One region of the Kluyvera sp. 142486 genome, then DNA from elsewhere that is predicted to be linked to it. Evidence: predicted binding sites of a transcription regulator. Region 1 holds the regulator's gene; the other holds the start of a gene.
What was found. Region 1 encodes PurR, which represses purine synthesis genes. Its sites were predicted from a motif close to CANGCAAACGTTTGCNTG; they were not measured.

Region 1 (7,856 bases):
TCAAAGGTACGGCGTTTGAAGGCAAAACGCTGGAAGAGATCGTCCGTACCTCTGAAGGCGGCGTGTTCAACAACGCAGCGCAGGTCTGGAACCACACCTTCTACTGGAACTGCCTGGCACCTAATGCCGGTGGCGAACCAACTGGTGCCGTCGCTGATGCGATCGCTAAATCCTTTGGTTCCTTCGCTGAATTCAAAGCACAGTTCACCGATGCCGCAGTGAAAAACTTCGGTGCGGGCTGGACCTGGCTTGTGAAGAAGGCGGATGGTTCTCTGGCTATCGTTTCAACGTCTAACGCGGCAACCCCGCTGACCACCGATGCGAAACCACTGCTGACCGTTGACGTGTGGGAACACGCTTACTATATCGACTACCGCAATGCGCGTCCAAACTATCTGGAGCACTTCTGGGCTCTGGTGAACTGGGCGTTTGTGGCTGAAAATCTGGCAGCGTAAGCCAAAAAATAACCCGGCATCGCCACGCTCCGCCGGGTTATCTCGTATCACGCAGAAGGTCTCCCTTCTGCGTTTTTGTTTTTACTGGCTGGCCAGTGCCTCTTCACCACGGGAACGGCCGCTCAGGAATACCACCAGCAGCGCCAGCGCGGCAACCATCGCCCCCATAACCGGCACAAAGCTGTAACCCAGACCACCGGAGATCACCGCTCCGCCCGCGACAGCACCCAGTGCATTACCCAGGTTGAACGCCCCGATATTCACCGAGGAAGAAAGACCCGGCGCTTCGTGAGCCACGCGCATCACGCGCATTTGCAGCGGCGGCACCACCGCAAAGGTTGCAGCCCCCCACACCACCATACTGAATGCCGCGCCCACCTGCGTTTGCGCAAGGAACGGGATTGCCAGCATGATTGCCATCAGCAGCAGCAGGAAGCCTTTCAGCGTACCGCTTACCGAACGGTCGGCAAATTTACCGCCAAGGTAGTTACCGATAGAGAAGCCTACGCCAATCAGCACCAGCATCAGGGTAATAAAGGCTGGCGTGGCGTGAGTTATCGTCCGCAGCACCGGTGAAATATAGGTATAGAGCGTAAACATCGCCCCCGCGCCAAGCACGGTCGTCAGCAGTGCCGACAGCACCTGCGGGCGCACTAGCACTGAGAGTTCGCGCTTCACGTCCGGCTTTTCACCTGCCCCGCCCTTCGGCAGAGAGAACCACAGCCCCAGAATGGCAATAATGCCAAGCCCTGCCGTTGCCAGGAAAGACATCCGCCAGCCAATGGTTTCGCCAAGCCAGGTTGCCGCCGGCACGCCACCAATATTGGCAATGGTCAGCCCCATAAACATGGTTGCCACGGCGCTGGCCTGCTTATGCTTCGGCACCACGCTTGCAGCAACAACGGAGCCAAGGCCGAAGAATGCGCCGTGGTTAAGGCTGGTGATAATACGTGACAGCATCAGGGTGGTGTAGTCCGGCGCCATCGCCGAAAGCACGTTGCCGAGGGTAAAAATGGCCATCAGGAAGATCAGGGCGTTTCGACGGGCACGATGTGAAAGCAGCAGCGTCATCAGCGGCGCACCAACCATCACCCCTACGGCATAGGCGCTGATCAGCATCCCGGCTGCGGGAATGGAGACGTCCACACCTTTTGCAATCACCGGCAGGAGACCCATTGGGGAGAATTCGGTCGTCCCGATGCCAAAGGCCCCAATGGCTAACGCCAGTAAGGGAAAGTTAATTTTCATGCAAATGCTCCGGTTAGCCGCACGACAGACGCGGCATGTCGATAATGGGCAAAAGCATGACATCAATCACATAAAAACAGAAGTGTACAAAACAGCAAAAGATTATTGCTAAATGGGTAACAATCAGACAGGAGGGAGCGAGTGCCCCCTCGCAGAGGAATTAATGCAGTACAGCAGTCAAACCTGCGGCAACGATCAGCGCAAGGGTAATGACGGTGGTGGTGAGTGACATCTTAAGTTCGGTACTCATCAACTTTTCTCCTTTTTATCGCTACAGCAAAACTGAGCTAGCTCATTTTTACACAGTATTGCGCAAAAATCTTCACAGATTTAGCAGGATGTTTGTTTTTACTCTTCCACTTTGCGTCAGGATAAGTCAAAATTCGACGCTTATTTATAAGCGTACCGGCCATTGACCCCCTCCTGTCGTCCTGTATCGTTTTCCCGGCGAATCGCAATCCACAAAATTGCGTCAGGGTGTGTGAAGGCAAACGTTTTCCTTTCGATTTTATCAGGGGCAGGCCAGGGTCTGGAGTGAGATGGAATGGCAACTATTAAAGATGTAGCGAAGCGCGCAAACGTTTCCACTACAACCGTATCACATGTAATTAACAAAACGCGTTTTGTCGCCGAGGAGACGCGTGAAGCCGTCTGGGCGGCGATCAAAGAGTTGCACTACTCTCCGAGCGCCGTTGCCCGCAGCCTGAAGGTGAACCACACCAAATCGATTGGTTTGCTGGCAACCAGCAGCGAAGCGGCCTACTTTGCCGAAATTATCGAAGCCGTTGAGAAAAACTGCTTTGAGAAAGGTTATACCCTGATTCTGGGCAACGCCTGGAACAACCTGGAAAAACAGCGCGCCTACCTGTCGATGATGGCGCAAAAGCGCGTGGATGGCCTGCTGGTCATGTGCTCCGAATATCCGGAATCCCTGTTGACGATGCTCGAAGAGTACCGACACATCCCGATGGTGGTGATGGACTGGGGCGAAGCCAAAGCGGACTTCACCGACTCGGTTATCGATAACGCCTTTGAAGGCGGCTATATCGCCGGTCGTTACCTGATTGAGCGCGGTCATCGCGATATCGGCGTCATCCCTGGCCCACTAGAGCGCAACACCGGCGCAGGTCGTCTGGCGGGCTTTATGAAAGCGATGGAAGAAGCGCAGATCAACGTACCAAAGAACTGGATTGTGCAGGGCGACTTCGAGCCAGAATCGGGTTATCGCGCAATGCAGCAGATCCTGTCCCAGCAGCCGCGCCCTACCGCTATCTTCTGCGGTGGTGACATTATGGCGATGGGCGCACTGTGCGCCGCGGATGAGATGGGTCTGCGCGTGCCGCAGGACATTTCGCTGATCGGCTATGATAACGTGCGCAACTCACGTTTCTTCACCCCGGCGCTGACGACCATCCACCAGCCGAAAGATTCGCTTGGTGAGACGGCGTTTAACATGCTGATGGACCGTATCGTCAGCAAGCGAGAAACCTCGCAGTCGATTGAGGTGCATCCGCGCCTTATCGAACGTCGCTCCGTGGCCGACGGCCCGTTCCGCGACTATCGCCGCTAAGCGTTACCCACGGACACCCTACTCGGGTGTCCGCAGCCATTCCTCATTTAACGTCTCGCTATCCCCCAGATATTCCAGCAGCCAGCTTAACGCCGGCGACGCTTCGCTTTGCTGCCACGTCAGGCAACAGGCGGCATCCGGGAAGGGGTTCTCAAGCTGTAGCGCCACCCATGCCCCGCTATCCAGCCATGGCTGCGCCAGATGCCCCGGCACCATCGCCGCACAAAGCCCCGCCGAGATACAGGTTTCCGATGAGGCCCAGTCCGGCACCACCACTCGCTTCTGGTTATCGAGCAGCCAGGTCGTTCGCTTCGGTAACGATCGCGAGGTATCTTCACGCACCAGCGACGGCCAGTTGCGCAACACATCATCGCTGAGCGGGCCTTCCATCTGTGCCAGCGGATGGGTACTCGCCACCACGCAGTGCCAGTTGAGCATCCCCATATCGCGGAACGCGAAGCGACCACCGACCGGGATCGCCTGGGTGGCGCCAATCGCCAACTCTACGCGACCATCGGCCAGCGCATCCCAAACGCCGTTGAACACTTCCTGGTAAACAATCAACTCCACGTCGCTAAAGTGACGGTAGAAATCGACAATCAACTGCCGGGTTCGCTGCGGCTTCACGATATTATCGACGGCAATCGCCAACTGCCCTCGCCAGCCGTTGGCGATTTGCTGGCACTGCTGACGGGTGATCTGCATTTTTTTGATAACAGACCTGCCCTCTTTCAAAAACCAGGCTCCAGCCGGGGTAAGTTCAACGTCCCGATGACGACGTCCGAACAGCGGTACTGCCAACCATTCTTCAAGTTGACGCACCGTATAGCTGACCGCAGAAGGCACGCGATGAAGCTCCTGCGCCGCAGCGCTAAAGCTGCCGTTGCGCGCCACCGCATCAACCACCTCCAGAGAATATTCAGACCACATTTTATGCCTTCAAATATTTTGAATCCATGACTCAAATATTAGCGTTTCACAAGCCGTTATGCACTCTCTACACTCAGCGGCATCGTTTATTCATGATAAAAAGGGCGAAATTAATGCAACCTGGGAAAGGATTTTTAGTCTGGCTCGCGGGGCTGAGCGTATTGGGCTTTCTGGCTACCGATATGTATCTCCCCGCCTTTGCCGCCATTCAGGAAGACCTGCAGACGCCGGCATCAGCCGTAAGCGCAAGTCTCAGCCTGTTCCTGGCCGGTTTTGCCGTCGCGCAGCTCCTCTGGGGGCCGCTGTCAGATCGCTACGGTCGCAAGCCGATTCTGCTATCCGGGTTAACCATTTTCGCTATCGGCTGCATTGGCATGCTGTGGGTGCGCGATGGCACCACGCTGCTGGTGCTGCGCTTTGTTCAGGCCGTTGGCGTCTGCGCCGCGGCGGTGACCTGGCAGGCGATGGTGACCGATTACTATCCGGCCCAGCGTACCAACCGCATTTTTGCCACCATCATGCCGCTGGTTGGGCTCTCTCCGGCGCTCGCCCCGCTGCTGGGTAGCTGGCTGCTGGCGCACTTTGACTGGCAGGCCATCTTTGCCACGCTGTTTATCATTACCCTGGTGCTGATGCTTCCGGCGTTCCGCCTCAAGCCTGCGCACAAAAAAATCGCCACCAGCGAAGAAAAGCTGACCTTTATGCGCCTGCTGCGCAGTAAAGATTACCGCGGCAACGTGCTGATTTACGCTGCCTGCTCGGCGAGCTTCTTCGCCTGGCTGACCGGTTCGCCGTTTATCCTGCATGAGATGGGCTACAGCCCGACGGTGATTGGCCTGAGCTATGTGCCGCAAACCATCGCCTTCCTGATTGGCGGTTACGGCTGTCGCGCCGCGCTGCAAAAATGGCGTGGCGCTCAGATGCTGCCGTGGCTGCTGGTCATCTACGCGCTGAGCGTGGTGGGTACCTGGGCCGTGGGTCTGGCGGAAAACGCATCGTTAACCGCCCTGCTGATTCCGTTCTGCGTGATGGCCATTGCAAACGGGGCGATTTACCCAATCGTCGTCGCTCAGGCGCTGAAGCCCTTCCCACAGGCAACGGGCCGCGCCGCTGCATTGCAAAACACGCTGCAGTTAGGGCTGTGTTTCCTGGCAAGCCTTGCGGTATCCACGCTGATTGCCACGCCGCTGCTGACCACCACCAGCGTGATGCTGGTTACCGTGCTGCTCGCAGGCATCGGCTACTGGATGCAGTTAGCCGCTCGTCGCGCTGAACGTGAAATGGAACACGCCGCTTCTCACGCCTAAATATCACTCATATCAATATCTCAGAAAATGATTAGGACGCTAAGATTTTTAGTTGAATCAACAATCTTAGCGTCCTATACTGGATCCGCATCACATAAATAATATAGATTGAACTTATTAAGCGGGAGCAGGATAGCTTCCCGTTGAACCATGGATTGGCTTTCGGCAAGGGATTCTTCCCTTCCTCTGTGCTACGTCGGATAGCAGGCTCACGAATTTCGTGAGATTTCTCACAAACCCAAAAAAAGCGTCTACGCTGTTTTAAGGTTCTGATCATCAGGTCGGGATGGAGAAGCTATGAGCTCATCGTGTATAGAAGAAGTTAGTGTACCGGATGACGACTGGTATCGTATTGTCAGCGAGCTGCTAGGCCGCGCAGGCATTGAAGTAAACGGCAATGCTCCCTGCGATATACAAGTCAGAAATCCTCGGTTGTTTAAACGCGTGTTACAAGAAGGTTCGCTGGGACTTGGCGAAAGTTATATGGACGGTTGGTGGGAATGCGATCGTCTGGATATCTTCTTCGACAAGGTGCTACGCGCCGGATTAGAAACGCAACTCCCTCACCATATTAAAGACACGCTTCGCATTGCCGCTGCGCGTCTGTTTAATTTGCAAAGCCGCAAGCGTGCCTGGCAGGTCGGTAAAGAACATTACGACCTGGGTAACGATCTCTTTAGCCGCATGCTAGACCCCTATATGCAATACTCCTGCGGTTACTGGAAAGACGCCGAAACGCTTGAAGAGGCGCAGCAGGCCAAGCTTGATCTCATCTGTCAGAAATTGCAGTTACAGCCCGGAATGCGCGTGCTGGACATCGGCTGCGGCTGGGGTGGTCTGGCGGCGTTCATGGCAAAAAATTACGGCGTCAGCGTTAAAGGCGTCACTATTTCGGCAGAACAGCAAAAAATGGCCCAGGCCCGCTGCGAAGGGCTGGACGTCGAGATCCTGCTGCAGGATTACCGCGACCTTAACGACCAGTTTGACCGTATTGTCTCCGTCGGCATGTTTGAGCACGTTGGTCCGAAAAACTATGACACCTATTTTTCCGTCGTCGACAGAAACCTGAAGCCCGACGGACTGTTTTTACTGCACACTATCGGCTCGAAGCGTACGGACAATAACGTCGATCCCTGGATCAACAAATACATCTTTCCGAATGGCTGTTTACCCTCAGTACGCCAGATTGCGCACGCCAGCGAACCCCACTTTGTGATGGAAGACTGGCATAACTTTGGCGCTGACTACGATACAACGTTGATGGCATGGCATGAACGCTTCCTCGAATGCTGGCCGGAAATCGCGGACAACTATTCTGAACGATTCAAACGTATGTTTAGCTACTATCTCAACGCCTGCGCGGGTGCTTTCCGTGCGCGAGATATTCAGCTCTGGCAGGTGATGTTCTCGCGCGGCGTCGAGAGCGGTTTGCGCGTCGCCCGTTAAAAACAAAAAAGCCCGGAGCGGAACGCCCCGGGCTTTTTTATGCTTATTCCGCCGCAGCCTGCTGCGCTGCCGCTTCTTTTGCCGCCATCACGCGCTCAACGGTGTCGACAACCGCCTGCGTTTGCGGGTCGATTTCAATATTCACGCGATCGCCAAGACGTTTTTTGCCAAGCGTAGTGCGATCCAGCGTTTCCGGGATCAGGTGGACGCAGAAACGCGTGGCAGTCACTTCACCGACCGTCAGGCTGATACCATCGATACCGATAAAGCCCTTATACAGGACATATTTCATCAGCGTCGGGTCCTGAATTTTAAACCAGATCTGCTTATTGTTTTCAGAGGTCAGAATTTTAGACACTTCCGCCGTGGTCATAATATGACCCGACATTAAATGACCACCAATTTCGTCGCTAAACTTCGCCGCACGCTCGACGTTGACCAGGTCGCCCTCTTTCACATCACCCAGATTGGTAATGCGTAGCGTCTCTTTCATCAGGTCAAAACTGATCTGGTCGCCATTAATTTCAGTGACCGTTAAACAGCAGCCGTTGTGTGCAACCGATGCGCCCGTTTCAAGGCCTGCCAGCATGTGTTCCGGCAGCGCCACAACGTGGGTACGGAAATTCGGTTTCTCATCAATGGACACGATTTTTGCCGTGCCCTGCACAATACCAGTGAACATGCAGTTAACTCCTGTTGATAATCATTACGGTACGTCTACCGATTCGTCTGCTACGCACAATAGCAGTTGAGAAAACAGGTTGCTACCTTCCCCGGCGCTCCACCTATTTTTTGACTAGATTAAAAGCAAATCCTCGCTACAATAATGGAGCAAATCCTCTATTTATTCTTCTTGCTGCCGGTTAAGGCGGCTTTTCTGTCTCCTATACCTAGCGTATA
Region 2 (7,856 bases), on a different contig from region 1:
TTTTCACGCTCCAGCTCTTCACGGCTCTGGTGTGCAGACTGTACGTCCTGCGCCAGGGTGTTGTTCTTTTCTTTCAGCTCTTCGATTTCCATCTGCAACAGCGTGATGGTATCAATCGCCTGCTGAACTTTCGCTTCCAGTTTCTCAAACACTTCTAATGACATCGTCATAACCTCTCCTGATCTTGCAAGGCGTTGATATCGTCCCGGAACCCCGGCGACGCCTTAACGTAAATAAGCGCACGGCTTGCAGTCGATTGTATGGAGCGCCGTCGCGACTGTCCAGCGCCAGAGCCTGTAGATTGCGGTTGTCCGCAATTTTCGGTCTGGTCCTGGAGCGTTAGTGTCCTTTTCCATTAAATTGTTAAATGTTTAGCTAAGAGAATGTTTTCCTCCTCACATTTTTCGTTCCGATAATGTTCACTTATTGGCGCGAAAACGCTCATTTCATGACACGGCACACACATTTTGATTTCGATATTTCTCGTTTACACTCGTTAACGATAAATTAACACTATGCCTACAAGGCAACATGAGTGTTACGAACGCTTATGAACACAATAATCATCAATTAGTCTTTAGGATTCCGATTATGAGCCAGACATCAACCTTAAAAGGCCAGTGCATTGCCGAGTTTCTTGGTACCGGGTTGTTGATTTTCTTCGGCGTAGGGTGTGTTGCCGCGCTGAAAGTCGCGGGTGCGAGCTTCGGTCAGTGGGAAATCAGTATCATCTGGGGTCTGGGCGTGGCGATGGCCATTTACCTGACCGCGGGGGTTTCCGGTGCGCATCTTAACCCGGCCGTGACCATTGCACTTTGGCTGTTCGCCTGCTTCGACGGGCGTAAAGTCGTTCCGTTCATCGTGGCTCAGTTTGCCGGCGCGTTCTGCGCTGCCGCGCTGGTCTACGGGCTTTATTACAACCTTTTCCTCGACTTCGAACATACGCACAATATGGTGCGCGGTAGCGTCGAAAGTCTTGAACTGGCCGGTATTTTCTCGACTTACCCGAACCCACATATCAATTTTGTGCAGGCTTTCGCGGTAGAAATGGTGATTACCGCTATCCTGATGGGCGTAATCCTGGCACTCACCGACGACGGTAACGGTATTCCACGTGGGCCGCTGGCCCCGCTGCTGATTGGCCTGCTGATTGCGGTTATCGGCGCGTCCATGGGTCCACTGACCGGGTTTGCGATGAACCCAGCGCGTGACCTTGGACCGAAAACGTTCGCCTGGCTGGCAGGCTGGGGTGACGTCGCCTTCACCGGCGCCAAAGATATTCCTTACTTCCTGGTGCCGCTGTGTGCGCCAATAGTAGGTGCTGCGCTGGGTGCGTTCAGCTATCGCAAGCTGATTGGCCGTCACCTGCCATGCGACACCTGCGAGGTTGAAGAGCCGAAAGCGGCCTCCAGCCAGAACCAACAAAATGCTTCGCTGTAAACTGACTACGGAACGCTCATTATGACTGATAAAAAATATATCGTTGCGCTCGACCAGGGCACCACCAGCTCCCGCGCCGTCGTTATGGATCATGACGCCAACATCGTCAGCGTGTCACAGCGCGAATTCGAACAAATTTACCCTAAGCCAGGCTGGGTTGAGCATGACCCAATGGAGATCTGGGCAACCCAAAGCTCCACGCTGGTTGAAGTGCTGGCAAAAGCCGACATTAGCTCTGATCAGATTGCCGCTATCGGTATCACCAACCAGCGTGAAACCACCGTGGTGTGGGAGCGCGAAACCGGTAAGCCGATTTACAACGCCATCGTCTGGCAGTGCCGCCGCACCGCAGATATCTGCGAGCAGCTCAAGCGCGACGGTATGGAAGAGTATGTGCGCAAAGCCACCGGCCTGGTGGTGGACCCATACTTCTCCGGCACCAAAGTGAAGTGGATCCTCGACCACGTTGAGGGCTCCCGCGAGCGTGCGAAACGTGGCGAGCTGCTGTTTGGTACCGTTGATACCTGGCTTATCTGGAAAATGACCCAGGGCCGCGTCCACGTCACCGACTACACCAACGCCTCACGTACCATGCTGTTCAACATCAATACGCTGGAGTGGGACGACAAAATGCTGGACGCGCTGGATATCCCTCGCGCCATGCTGCCGGAAGTGCGCAAGTCTTCCGAAGTGTACGGTCAGACCAACATCGGCGGTAAAGGCGGTACCCGTATTCCAATCGCCGGGATTGCCGGTGACCAGCAGGCGGCGCTGTTCGGCCAGCTGTGCGTGAAAGAAGGGATGGCGAAAAACACCTACGGTACCGGCTGCTTTATGCTGATGAACACCGGTGAGAAAGCGGTGGCCTCCAGCCACGGCCTACTGACCACCATCGCCTGCGGCCCACGCGGCGAAGTGAACTATGCGCTGGAAGGTGCGGTGTTTATGGCGGGCGCATCCATTCAGTGGCTGCGCGATGAAATGAAGCTGATTAGCGACGCGTTCGACTCCGAGTACTTCGCCACCAAAGTGAAGGACACCAACGGCGTGTACGTGGTACCGGCCTTTACCGGCCTCGGCGCACCGTACTGGGACCCGTATGCGCGCGGTGCTATTTTCGGCCTGACCCGCGGCGTGAACTCGAACCACATTATTCGCGCTACGCTGGAATCCATCGCCTACCAGACCCGTGACGTGCTGGAAGCAATGCAGGCCGACTCCGGCATTCGTCTGCACGCCCTGCGTGTAGACGGCGGCGCGGTCGCCAACAACTTCCTGATGCAGTTCCAGTCCGACATTCTTGGCACTCGCGTTGAGCGTCCAGAAGTGCGTGAAGTCACAGCGCTCGGCGCGGCCTACCTGGCCGGGCTGGCGGTCGGCTTCTGGCAGAACCTGGATGAGCTGCAGGAGAAAGCGGTGATTGAGCGCGAGTTCCGTCCGGGGATTGAAACCACCGAACGTAACTACCGCTACAGCGGCTGGCAGAAAGCGGTGAAACGCGCGTTAGCGTGGGAAGATCACGAAGGGTAAGTATCGCACGGTATGCCCCCTCTCCCTTTTTAAGGGAGAGGGAACCGAACGGCATCCGTTTGTAGGCCTGATAAGCGTAGCGCCATCAGGCAAAAAAATGCCGGAGATTACCTCCGGCATTTTTATTTCAGCCAAATATCGGCAACATCAAATACAGCTTAATCACCAGCGCATTGACGATATCAATAAAGAACGCCCCCACCATCGGCACCACCAGAAACGCCATATGTGATGGCCCGAAACGCTCGGTAATCGCCTGCATATTGGCAATCGCCGTTGGCGTTGCGCCAAGGCCAAAGCCGCAGTGACCCGCCGCCAGCACCGCCGCATCGTAGTTTTTGCCCATCAAACGGTAGGTGACGAAAATGGCATACAGCCCCATCGCCACGGTCTGCACCGCCAGAATCACAATCATCGGCAGCGCCAGATCCGCCAGTTCCCACAGCTTGAGGCTCATCAGCGCCATCGCCAGGAACAGCGACAGGCTGACGTTACCTAAGACGGAAACCGCGCGATCAAAGACACGATAGAAGCCCATCAGCGCCAGGCCGTTGCTGAGGATCACCCCGACAAACAGCACGCAGACGAACGTTGGCAGCTCCAGCGCCGTATCAGCGAGCTGTTGCGCAATCACTTTACCCAGCGTCAAACAGATGGCGATAAGCGCAATGGTCTCAATCAGCACCAACGAGGTGATGCTGCGGCCCACGTCCGGCTTTTCGAACGCCGTCGGCACTTCCAGATCGTCCGGCGTACCGTCCGGTGATGACGAGTGTTTCACCAGATAGCGCGCCACCGGCCCGCCAATCAGGCCGCCGAGCACCAGCCCGAAGGTGGCACAGGCCATCGCCACTTCTGTCGCGTTTTCAAAGCCATAGCGTTCGATAAACAGCTTGCTCCACGCCGCCCCGGTGCCGTGTCCGCCGGAGAGGGTAATCGACCCCGCCAGCAGCCCCATCAGCGGGTCGAGCCCTAACAGCTTCGCCATACCGATGCCCAGTGCGTTTTGCAGCAGCAGCAGGCCAACGACCACAATCAGGAACGTCCCGACAACCTTGCCGCCCGAACGCAGGCTGGCGATATTGGCGTTAAGGCCGATAGTGGCGAAGAACGCCAGCATCAGCGGGTCCTTCAGGCTCATATCGAAGTCGATTTCCCAGCCCATGCTTTTTTTCAGCACCAGCAGCGCCAGCGCCACCAGCAGGCCGCCCGCAACGGGCTCGGGGATAGTGTATTTCTTAAGGAAGGGAACGCTCTGAACCAGTTTACGTCCTAGCAGCAACACCAGCGTTGCGGCAACGAGCGTCGATAAAGTATCGAGATGAAACATAAATGCAGCTCCTGACTAAACGCATGATTCATTCACACGCGACCAATTTCCCATGTCGTCCACGCCTCCTCATGAGACGTTGGTCCAAAGTGTAAGCAAGAAAGGTCGTTCAATGATAGAAAAACGTATTATTTGTCATCATTTTCGTTAACTTACCGGGTTAAACCCTCTCACTTTTCACGGTTATTTTCCGCAATAATTTGCCATCAGTGAAAGCAACCGTTTGCTTTTACCAACCAGTCCGCTAAAATCGCCACTTTTCCACCACGGGATTACCTCTGAGATGTCTTCTAACACACTCGATCAAGCCGATGCGCAACCGATTGCGCATACGCAAAACAGCGAATTAATCTATCGACTGGAAGATCGTCCGCCGCTGGCGCAGACGCTGTTTGCGGCGTTCCAGCATCTGCTGGCGATGTTTGTCGCGGTGATCACCCCCGCGCTGCTCATCTGTCAGGCGCTTGGCCTACCAGCCGAAGACACTCAGCACATCATCAGCATGTCGTTATTTGCCTCCGGCGTGGCGTCCATCATTCAGATTAAAGCCTGGGGTCCGGTGGGTTCCGGCCTGTTGTCGATTCAGGGCACCAGCTTCAACTTCGTCGCCCCGCTGATTATGGGCGGCACGGCGCTGAAAACTGGCGGCGCGGACGTGCCAACGATGATGGCGGCGCTGTTCGGCACCCTGATGCTGGCGAGCTGCACCGAGATGGTTATCTCCCGCGTACTGCACCTGGCGCGCCGCGTGATTACGCCGCTGGTCTCCGGCGTGGTGGTAATGATTATCGGCCTGTCGCTGATTCAGGTCGGCCTGACCTCCATCGGCGGTGGCTACGCGGCGATGGCAGACCACACCTTTGGCGCGCCAAAAAACCTGCTGCTGGCAGGGATCGTGCTGGCTATCATTATTCTGCTTAACCGCCAGCGTAACCCGTACCTGCGCATCGCCTCTTTGGTGATCGCCATGGCGGCAGGCTACCTGATGGCGTGGTTCCTCGGCATGCTGCCGGAGAACGCTGCTCCCGCGAACAGCAGCCTGATCACCATCCCGACGCCGCTGTACTACGGCTTAGGCATCGACTGGAGCCTGCTGCTGCCGCTGATGCTGGTGTTTATGATTACCTCGCTCGAGACCATTGGCGATATCACCGCCACCTCTGACGTTTCCGAGCAGCCGGTTTCCGGCCCGGTCTATATGAAGCGCCTGAAAGGCGGCGTGCTGGCAAACGGCCTGAACTCTTGCGTCTCAGCGGTGTTCAACACCTTCCCCAACTCCTGCTTCGGGCAGAACAACGGCGTGATTCAGCTGACCGGCGTTGCCAGCCGCTACGTGGGCTTTGTGGTGGCGCTGATGCTGATCGTGCTCGGCCTGTTCCCAGCGGTAAGCGGCTTTGTGCAGCATATCCCTGAGCCGGTGCTCGGCGGCGCAACGCTGGTGATGTTCGGGACCATCGCCGCTTCCGGCGTGCGTATCGTCTCCCGCGAGCCGCTGAACCGCCGTGCGATTCTGATTATCGCGCTGTCGCTGGCCGTCGGCCTGGGCGTTTCCCAGCAGCCGCAAATCCTGCAGTTTGCGCCGGACTGGCTGAAAAACCTGCTCTCCTCCGGCATCGCCGCCGGCGGTATCACCGCGATTATCCTCAACCTGGTCTTCCCGCCGGAAAAAGCGTAATCCCTCCGCGGCAGTGGTTTCGCCACTGCCGCTGACATCGAATAATACGATTCCCAGCTTGAGCATTGCATATAAATCATGCATAACAGGTTTATGTGCCATTCACAGGATGGAAGATCATGAAATTTCTTGGAAAGCTCATTATCTGGCTACTGATCGCCCTGTTAGTGGTGATCGTTGCCTTTTATTTTTTATTGCAAACGCGCTGGGGCGCCCGCCACGTTAGTCAGTGGCTGAGCGATAACACCGCCTATCACATTACGTTTGATGCGATGGACCATCGCTTCTCTTCGCCTTCACATATCCTGCTGAAAAACGTCACCTTTGGCCGCGACGGCAAGCCCGCGACGCTGGTCGCCAAAGCGGTGGATATCGGTCTGAGTTCGCGCCAGATAACCGACCCGCTGCACGTCGATACCATTCTATTGCAGGACGGCACGCTGAATCTGTCCCCTTCCACCGCGCCGCTGCCGTTTGCCGCAGACCGTCTACAGCTAAGCAATATGGCGCTGAACAGCCCGGAAACCGGCTGGGAACTGAGCGCCCAGCGCGTCTCCGGCGGCGTGATGCCGTGGGCACCGGTAGCAGGCAACGTGCTGGGCACCAAAGCCCAGATTCAGATGAGCGCAGGCTCGTTATCGCTGAACGGCGTACCGGCCACCAACGCATTGATTGAAGGCTCGCTCGATAACGGTGAGGTCACCTTGACTACCGTCGGCGCGGATATGGCACGCGGCTCGCTCACAGGCAATGCACGGCGCAACAGCGACGGCAGTTGGGTGGTGGATAATCTGCGTCTTAACGACATCCGCATGCAGAGCGACAAGTCGCTGCTCGATTTCCTGGCCCCGCTGACCACCGTGCCATCGCTGCAGATTGGTCGGCTGGACATTACCGACGCGCGCCTGCAGGGCCCGGACTGGGCAGTCACCGACCTCGACCTCAACTTGCGCAACCTGACTCTCAGCCAGGGCGGCTGGCAGAGCGAGGACGGCAAAATCTCGATGAATGCCAGCGAGTTTATCTACGGCTCGTTGCATCTGCTCGACCCAATCCTCAACGCCGAATTCTCACCGCAGGGCATTGCGCTGCGCCAGTTCACCTCGCGCTGGGAAGGCGGCATGGTGCGCAGTTCCGGCAACTGGCTGCGCGCCGGTAACGCACTGGTGCTGGACGACGCGGTTTTCGCCGGGCTGGAATATACGCTGCCGGAGAACTGGAAGACGCTGTGGATGGAGCAGCTGCCGCCGTGGCTGCAAAGCGTAACGCTGAAGAAATTTGGCGCCAGCCGCAACCTGGTGATTGATATCAACCCGGACTTCCCGTGGCAGGTCACCGCGCTGGACGGCTACGGTGCCAACCTGCAGCTGGCGAAAAACCGCCAGTGGGGCATCTGGGGCGGCAGCGCGACGCTGAACGGCGCGGCGGCAACCTTTAACCGCGTTGACGTACGTCGCCCATCCATGACGCTGAATGCCGATGCTTCGAACGTTAATATCACCGAACTGAGCGCCTTTACCGAAAAAGGCATTCTGGAAGCCACCGCCACCGTGGCACAGCAGCCGCATCGCCAGACCAGCGTGACGCTGAACGGCCGCGGCGTGCCGTTGAACGTGCTCCAACAATGGGGATGGCCCGCGCTGCCGATTACCGGCGACGGGAATGTTCAGCTGACGGCGAGCGGGAATGTGCAGGCGAATGCGCCGCTGAAACCAACGGTGAACGGGCAGCTGCATGCGGTGAATATGGATAAACAGGAAGTGACCCAGCAGATGCAGGGCGGCATGATTAAGTAGCCCGGGCGAGGCGTTTACGCCGACCCCGGGGTTGGCTAGGAGCCGCCCCGGCGGCGCTGCGCCTGGCCGGGCTACAAAGAGATCG

Region 2: a site for PurR is predicted at 4,513-4,530, ahead of ACLGE8_RS05680 (nucleobase:cation symporter-2 family protein). Genes of this name have one in related genera too.

The regions. Positions count from the first base shown of each region.
Region 1 is NZ_JBKHUI010000001.1:304,422-312,277, forward strand. Features, by position in the region: gene sodB (superoxide dismutase [Fe]) at 1-455, shown strand, start outside; gene ACLGE8_RS01515 (MFS transporter) at 537-1,703, opposite strand; gene ACLGE8_RS01520 (YnhF family membrane protein) at 1,864-1,953, opposite strand; gene purR (HTH-type transcriptional repressor PurR) at 2,248-3,273, shown strand; gene punR (DNA-binding transcriptional activator PunR) at 3,292-4,203, opposite strand; gene punC (purine nucleoside transporter PunC) at 4,317-5,510, shown strand; gene cfa (cyclopropane fatty acyl phospholipid synthase) at 5,808-6,956, shown strand; gene ACLGE8_RS01545 (riboflavin synthase subunit alpha) at 7,000-7,638, opposite strand.
Region 2 is NZ_JBKHUI010000003.1:331,239-339,094, forward strand. Features, by position in the region: gene zapB (septal ring assembly protein ZapB) at 1-170, opposite strand, end outside; gene ACLGE8_RS05665 (MIP/aquaporin family protein) at 592-1,440, shown strand; gene glpK (glycerol kinase GlpK) at 1,462-2,970, shown strand; gene gltS (sodium/glutamate symporter) at 3,098-4,300, opposite strand; gene ACLGE8_RS05680 (nucleobase:cation symporter-2 family protein) at 4,584-5,975, shown strand; gene ACLGE8_RS05685 (AsmA family protein) at 6,095-7,771, shown strand.